DNA from 3 places in the Oceanobacillus sp. AG genome. Region 1 is predicted to be linked to each of the others. Evidence: riboswitches for the same ligand, from Rfam matches in the RefSeq annotation. Region 1 holds a riboswitch; each other region holds the start of a gene.
The links. Region 1 has a riboswitch for S-adenosylmethionine ahead of GN217_RS00720 (methionine ABC transporter ATP-binding protein). Riboswitches for the same ligand answer to the same signal wherever they lie in the genome.

Region 1 (2,273 bases):
AAAACATACAATATGGCCGGTTGGCGAGTAGGCTTTGCTGTTGGGAACGCGAAAATGATTGAAGCGATCAATCTCCTGCAAGATCATTTATTCGTTAGTCTGTTCCCCGCAGTCCAACATGCGGCGGCTGTTGCCTTAACTGCAGAGCAATCAAGTGTGGAGGAATTAGTCGAGCTGTATGAAGGGCGCAGGAATGCATTAATCGCGGCATGTAAACGGATTGGTTGGGAAGTTGAAGCTCCTAGTGGCTCGTTCTTTGCATGGCTGCCGGTTCCGAGTGGGTATACAAGTGAGCAATTTGCTGATTTGCTACTGGAAAAGGCTGATGTTGCTGTCGCCGCCGGAAATGGCTTCGGGACGTACGGGGAAGGTTATATCCGGATCGGTTTACTAGTTGATGAAGCCCGTCTTGAAGAAGCAGTCGAACGGATTGAAAAACTTAAACTTTTCTCTTAGTCTGAAAGATTACTAAAATAAGAGTTGACGACACGTAACTTTTGCTGTAGTCTATATCAATATAATTAAATAGTTTTATCTCTTATCAAGAGTAGCTGAGGGACTGGCCCGATGAAGCTCGGCAACCTTTTTATGTCAACCATAAAAGAGGTGCTAATTCCAGCAAAACGTGATGTTTTGAAAGATAAGAGAGGACCTCTGAATACATACAAAGCCTCTCTTTCTTTAGAAAAGAGAGGCTATTTTTATTGTATAAGGAACTATAAAGTAAAAGTGTTGTGATAACTTAGGTGTCCAGGGCCAGCCACGTCCGCTCTGCGCCCAGCAACTAGCAGATCTTTTGGTGGGACGAGCAGTGCGCAGTCCCAAACTTCACACTCCTCCAATCGATAAGTCAACATCGGCTCTCTACGTTCGCCGTGTTTCCTTTATCTCATTCCGGAGTGCTCCAGTTTGTACGTTGCTACGACGCACAGGATGTGCTAGTGCAGGTGTTGCGACAGGACGTCGCGTTTTTAACCTGCAAGGGCGCTTCCGCCTTTGTTTATACCAACTATTTCTTAATCTAAAGACAATTGGAAGGGAAAGGTAGATAGATGATCAAATTAGAGAACATCACGAAGGTATTCCCATCTAAAAATGGGGATGTTACAGCGGTAAACAATGTTAACCTTCATGTAAAAAAAGGTGAAATCCACGGTGTCATTGGCTACAGTGGTGCCGGTAAAAGTACCTTGATCCGGCTCGTCAATTTACTAGAAAAGCCGAACAGTGGAACGGTAACGATCAATGGTACAGAGCTAACAGCCCTATCAAATGAAAATTTGCGGAAAATGAGACAGAAGATCGGAATGATTTTCCAGCATTTCAATCTCATGAAGACTGCAACCGTTTATGAGAACGTAGCAACACCACTAAGACTTCTAGGGCTTAACAAAACAGAAGTGAAAGAACGTGTAGAAAAATATTTGAAAATTGTTGATTTAGCAGACAGAGGGGACAGCTACCCTTCTCAATTATCTGGCGGACAGAAGCAGCGGGTCGCCATTGCACGCGCATTATCACAGGAACCGGAAATCCTGCTGAGCGACGAGGCGACAAGTGCCCTTGACCCCGAAACAACGAATTCAATTCTTGATTTACTCCTTAAGATTAACGAAGAACTGGGGATAACCATCTTACTCATTACCCACGAAATGAGTGTCATTCAGAAAATTTGTGATGACGTTTCGGTTCTAGAAAATGGAGAAATCGTTGAACAGCGCTCCAGTATCGAATTGTTCACCGATCCCCGTCATAAGACGACAAAGAAGTTTTTAGATACGATTTCCCAGCGTAAATTATCCGCATCACTCATCAACCAATTGAAACTAAATGGTACGGTGACAAGCCTAACATTTATTGGAGAGAGTGCCGGGGAGCCTTTACTTGCACAAGTGATTGAGAAGTTTAAAGTGAAGCCGAATATTTTAACGGCGAATATTATGGAATTGAAAAACGGGATCGTCGGAAATCTGATCATTCATCTTGTTGGTGAACAGGAACAAATCAATGCCTCCTTAACGTTCTTAAACGATCAAGGGGTCGTGACAGAAGAAGTGGAGGGTGAATAAATAAAATGGAAAACTTTATCGAACAATGGCTGCCTATTATTGGCCAAGCTATCATTGAAACGTTTCAAATGGTCATCATTTCCTTATTTTTTGCGATTTTGATTGGGGTGCCTTTAGGCATACTTGTTGTACTGACACGCCCGGGACAATCATTGGAAAATAAATTCGTCTATCAATTATTGAATCTCGTTATAAACATAGTCC
Region 2 (2,273 bases), 110 kb from region 1:
CAACATTAGCTCCACCCATGGCCTAACGATTGAAACGATGCTAGTTACACCAATTGCAGCGGGCTACCTTTTCCTGCTACCACGTCAAGCTTTCACTCTGTCCTCTGCTATATCCGGGACAAATCTTTTACTTATTGGCGCAGGGATCGCCACAGCAATTCCACTTTTATTATTTGCTAATGGAGCAAAAGCAATTCCGCTATCTATGGTAGGGATTTTACAATTCATTACACCGACGATCATGCTCTTCCTAGGAGTATTCGTCTATCATGAAGCTTTTTCAATAGAAAAATTTATCGCCTTTTTATTTATCTGGTTTGCATTAATTCTCTATTTAAGCTCGGTATATCATCACCCAGCGAAAAGACAGGCAAATACATAAGAATGGGGTCAGAGCACTTGTCCCAGTGGGACAGATACACTGACCCCAATGTTCCAGCGCCTGCGGGACAATTGCTCTGACCCCCATGTCCCAGACCAGCGGGACAAACGCTCTGACCCCATGTCCCGGTATCAATCTTTTTTAAAAAACCAACTAAAGGGGTTGACATTAGTCTGGATTAAACGTTATAATCATCTGTAAATTTATAAAAGATTTTTAAGTAGCGCAATTAACGCGCTTCTAGCAAATCTGAAGCAAGAAATCTTCTTATCAAGAGCGGCGGAGGGATTAGGCCCGATGAAGCCCGGCAACCTTGAAGTAAGCAATTTTACTTTTAATGGTGCTAAATCCTACAGATCTACCCGGATCTGGAAGATAAGAGGAGGATATGTATAGTAAACTATACGCCCCTCTTCTTAAGGAAGGGGGGCGTTTTAATTATTCCCCTCTCTCCAAAACATTCCAAGCTACATATTTTTCAAAACCAAGGAGGAATTATCAATGTCAGAATTCAACATTTTCAATTTAGAAACACAAGCTCTTCACTCTGGTCAAGAGGAAGCAGATCCAACATCACGGGCAAGAGCGGTTCCGATTTATGAAACAACTTCCTATGTTTTCCGGGATACGGAGCATGCACAAAATCTTTTCGGGCTCACAGAAGCAGGAAACATTTATACAAGAATCACCAACCCGACCGTCGGAGCTTTTGAACAACGGATTGCGGATCTTGAAGATGGTGTAGGAGCAGTGGCAACATCTTCCGGAATGGCTGCTATTACGCTCGCTATTCTAAACATCGCTGGAACCGGTGATGAAATCATTGCGGACAGCAATCTTTACGGTGGAACGTATAACCTGTTCCTAAACACCTTACCGAAATACGGAATCACATTTAAGCTAGTAGACGGAACAAACCCGGAGAATTTCCGTGCAGCAATCACGGATAAAACGAAAGCAATATTCGGGGAAACGATTACGAACCCAAGCTTGAACGTATTTGATATTGAAGCAGTTGCTGAAATCGCGCATGAAAATGGGCTTCCACTCATTATCGATAATACATTTGCAACCCCATTCATCACAAAACCAATTAGCTGGGGCGCAGATATTGTGATCCACTCGGCAACGAAATGGATTGGCGGTCATGGTTCAACTATCGGCGGTGTCGTTATTGACGGTGGACGCTTCAACTGGGATAACCCGCGTTTCCCTGAGTTCACAACACCGGACGATAGCTATAAAGGTTTAAAATACGCAGATGTAGGACCGGCTGCATATGCAACAAAATTACGTGTTCAACTTCTACGTGATATTGGTGCATCACTAAGTCCAAAGAGCGCATTCACTTTCATTCAAGGGCTAGAGTCTTTACAAGTACGTATTGATCGTCATTTGGAAAATACGAAAGAGGTCGTTAAGTACCTAAAGAACCACCCAGCTGTTGAATGGGTCAACTATCCAGGGCTTGAGGAGCACCCATCCTATGAATTGGGGAAAAAGTATTTAAACCGAGGCGCAGGATCTATAATTACATTTGGTATTAAAGGTGGCCGGGAAGCAGGACGTAAGTTGATCGATAACATTACCCTCTGGTCCCATGTGGCAAACGTTGGAGATTCGAAATCCCTTATTATTCATCCCGCTTCAACGACACACCAACAACTAAGTGCAGAGGACTTACAAAAGAGTGGTACGCCTGAAGAGCTTGTCCGGCTATCAATTGGTCTTGAGTCAACGAAAGATATCTTGAAAGACCTTGACCAAGCTATTGCAAAAGCAACTGGTGAAGCACCACAATTCACACCGACTGCGGATGACGCAGCTAACTGGTTGCTCCATTCGCCTTTCGATCGCTCCAATGGGTTGAGAAAGAAAACAATTGCAGTTA
Region 3 (2,273 bases), on a different contig from region 1:
TATGGATGAGCTCCTTTTTATCATGATCATATGTTAAGATAACTTCGCCAACATACATACAATGCTTGCCAGCAGCAGTGAGAAGACTGTTGTTCACATATTCACCGGTCCGCAACAGATGGTGAGTATGCCCTCCAATAATAACGTCGATATCCGGGAATTTCCGCGCAATCGCTTCATCTTCACTAATTCCTAAATGGGATAGAAGAATGATAATATCCGCTTCTTTCTTTAAAGAGGCCAGCTGTTTTTCCAACTCTTCAAAGGGGGAAGTTAGGTACCAGCCGAGTAGCCCGTAAAAAGCATTGAACGGAGCAGTAAGCCCGATCATTCCGATCCTTAGTCCCGATTCCGTCTGGATAATTCGAGTATCGTGCAGCCATGCAGGTGGATTATGTTCTTTATGCTTCAAGTTCGCACAGACAACTTCAAATTCCGCCCCGTCGTATAAATGATATAAATCATCATGGGATAGTGTAATCCCTTCGTTGTTCCCAAGTGTGATGACATCATAACCGACCTCGTTTAAAAGCTTCACATTCGCCTTTCCCATCGAAGCCTCCGATATTGGATGAACACGGTCCATATGGTCACCAACATCAACTAAATAATGGGCTTCCTCCCGAGCGATACGATTCTTTTTCATATCCTTTAAATAGCCAGCTGTCCGCGGCCACTGGCTGAAATCACTATGCAAATCATTTGTATAATAAAAATAAAGTTTTTCCTTCATAAATATTGCTCCTTAGCCTAAACCGTCCATAATCAAATGGATTCCTATAAGAAACTATATCAGCGATTCTTCCTGATGCAAACTATTTTGCATATTCATTATGTATTCTTTATTTCTCTTGCATTTTCTGAATAGCTGTACTATTATATATTCAATCATTAAAAACTTCATAATTTTTTCTTATCAAGAGAGACGGAGGGATTTGGCCCAATGAAGTCTCAGCAACCAGCTTAAATACGTGAGCCCGGTGCTAATTCCAATTGACGGCCTGCCGTCTTGAAGATAAGAAGAGCGTACTTGTGTAGATACCGGGACCTTCTTCTTATAGAAGGTCTCTTTTTTATTACGAAGAATAGGGTGATAAGATGACAAAACAAAAGATTGAAAGTCGTTTAGTCCAATTAGGAAATCGATCGGATAAAAAAACGGGAGCAGTAAGTACACCGATTTACTTAACTACTGCCTATGAACATCAGGGTCTCGGTGAATCAACCGGATACGATTATAGCAGAACGAAAAATCCGACGCGAGAGATCCTGGAAAAGGGCATTGCCGATTTGGAAAATGGCTATGCAGGATTCGCCTGCAGTTCCGGAATGGCTGCCATTCAACTTGTATTATCCTTGTTTAAATCTGGGGCTTCCTTATTGTTTTCAGCGGATGTGTACGGTGGAACCTATCGTTTATTAAAGCAATATGAGGAAAAATACAATATAAAGGCATGCTATTCCGAGTTCGCATCGGTCGCTGCTGTAGAGGCATTGATTACGGAAAGTACAAAAGCTATCTTCATTGAGACTCCGACGAACCCGCTCATGGAGACAATTGATATCCCAACATATGCCGAACTCGCTAAAGAACATGATTTATTACTCATTGTCGATAACACTTTTTTAACACCTTATTTACAGCAGCCACTAGAGCTCGGTGCCGATATCGTCATTCATAGTGCAACGAAATATATTGGCGGCCATAATGATGTATTGGCGGGATTAGTCGTCGCAAAAGATGAAGATATTTCAGAACTCCTTGCAACGAATCATAATTCTTCTGGGGCAGTGCTTTCCCCTGCCGATTCTTTTTTAATTGTTCGAGGGATGAAGACACTTGGACTGCGCATGAAACGTCATGAGGAGAATGCGAAGAAAATAGTGGAATATTTAAATGTGCACGATGCAGTCGAGAATGTTCTATATCCAGGAGTTGGCGGGATGCTTTCGTTCCGTTTACAGGATGAAGCTTTAATTAATCCATTTTTACAAAATCTGCAGCTGATCACCTTTGCAGAAAGCCTAGGTGGTGTCGAAAGCTTTATTACATATCCGACCACACAGACCCATGCCGATATTCCGCTGGATGAGCGGGAAAGTCGCGGGGTCGATGACCGCCTCTTACGCTTTTCTGTTGGAATTGAGCATATTGATGATCTCATTTTAGATCTTGATACGGTTTTTGAAAAAATCCAGGCAGCTACTGTTTTTGGATTAAATAAATGAAAGTGGGATATAACACTAGAGATAAACCCTACAAATCATAATAA

Region 2: another riboswitch for S-adenosylmethionine. It lies ahead of GN217_RS00225 (O-acetylhomoserine aminocarboxypropyltransferase/cysteine synthase family protein); the one in region 1 lies ahead of GN217_RS00720 (methionine ABC transporter ATP-binding protein).
Region 3: another riboswitch for S-adenosylmethionine. It lies ahead of GN217_RS10805 (methionine biosynthesis PLP-dependent protein); the one in region 1 lies ahead of GN217_RS00720 (methionine ABC transporter ATP-binding protein).

What each region holds. Positions count from the first base shown of each region.
Region 1 covers NZ_WOWT01000002.1:157,652-159,924, forward strand. The annotation lists gene GN217_RS00715 (pyridoxal phosphate-dependent aminotransferase) at 1-456, shown strand, start outside; SAM riboswitch class I at 536-647, shown strand; gene GN217_RS00720 (methionine ABC transporter ATP-binding protein) at 1,053-2,069, shown strand; gene GN217_RS00725 (methionine ABC transporter permease) at 2,075-2,273, shown strand, end outside.
Region 2 covers NZ_WOWT01000002.1:45,287-47,559, reverse strand. The annotation lists gene rarD (EamA family transporter RarD) at 1-382, shown strand, start outside; SAM riboswitch class I at 647-764, shown strand; gene GN217_RS00225 (O-acetylhomoserine aminocarboxypropyltransferase/cysteine synthase family protein) at 884-2,273, shown strand, end outside.
Region 3 covers NZ_WOWT01000018.1:15,781-18,053, reverse strand. The annotation lists gene GN217_RS10810 (bifunctional metallophosphatase/5'-nucleotidase) at 1-733, opposite strand, end outside; SAM riboswitch class I at 911-1,022, shown strand; gene GN217_RS10805 (methionine biosynthesis PLP-dependent protein) at 1,099-2,229, shown strand.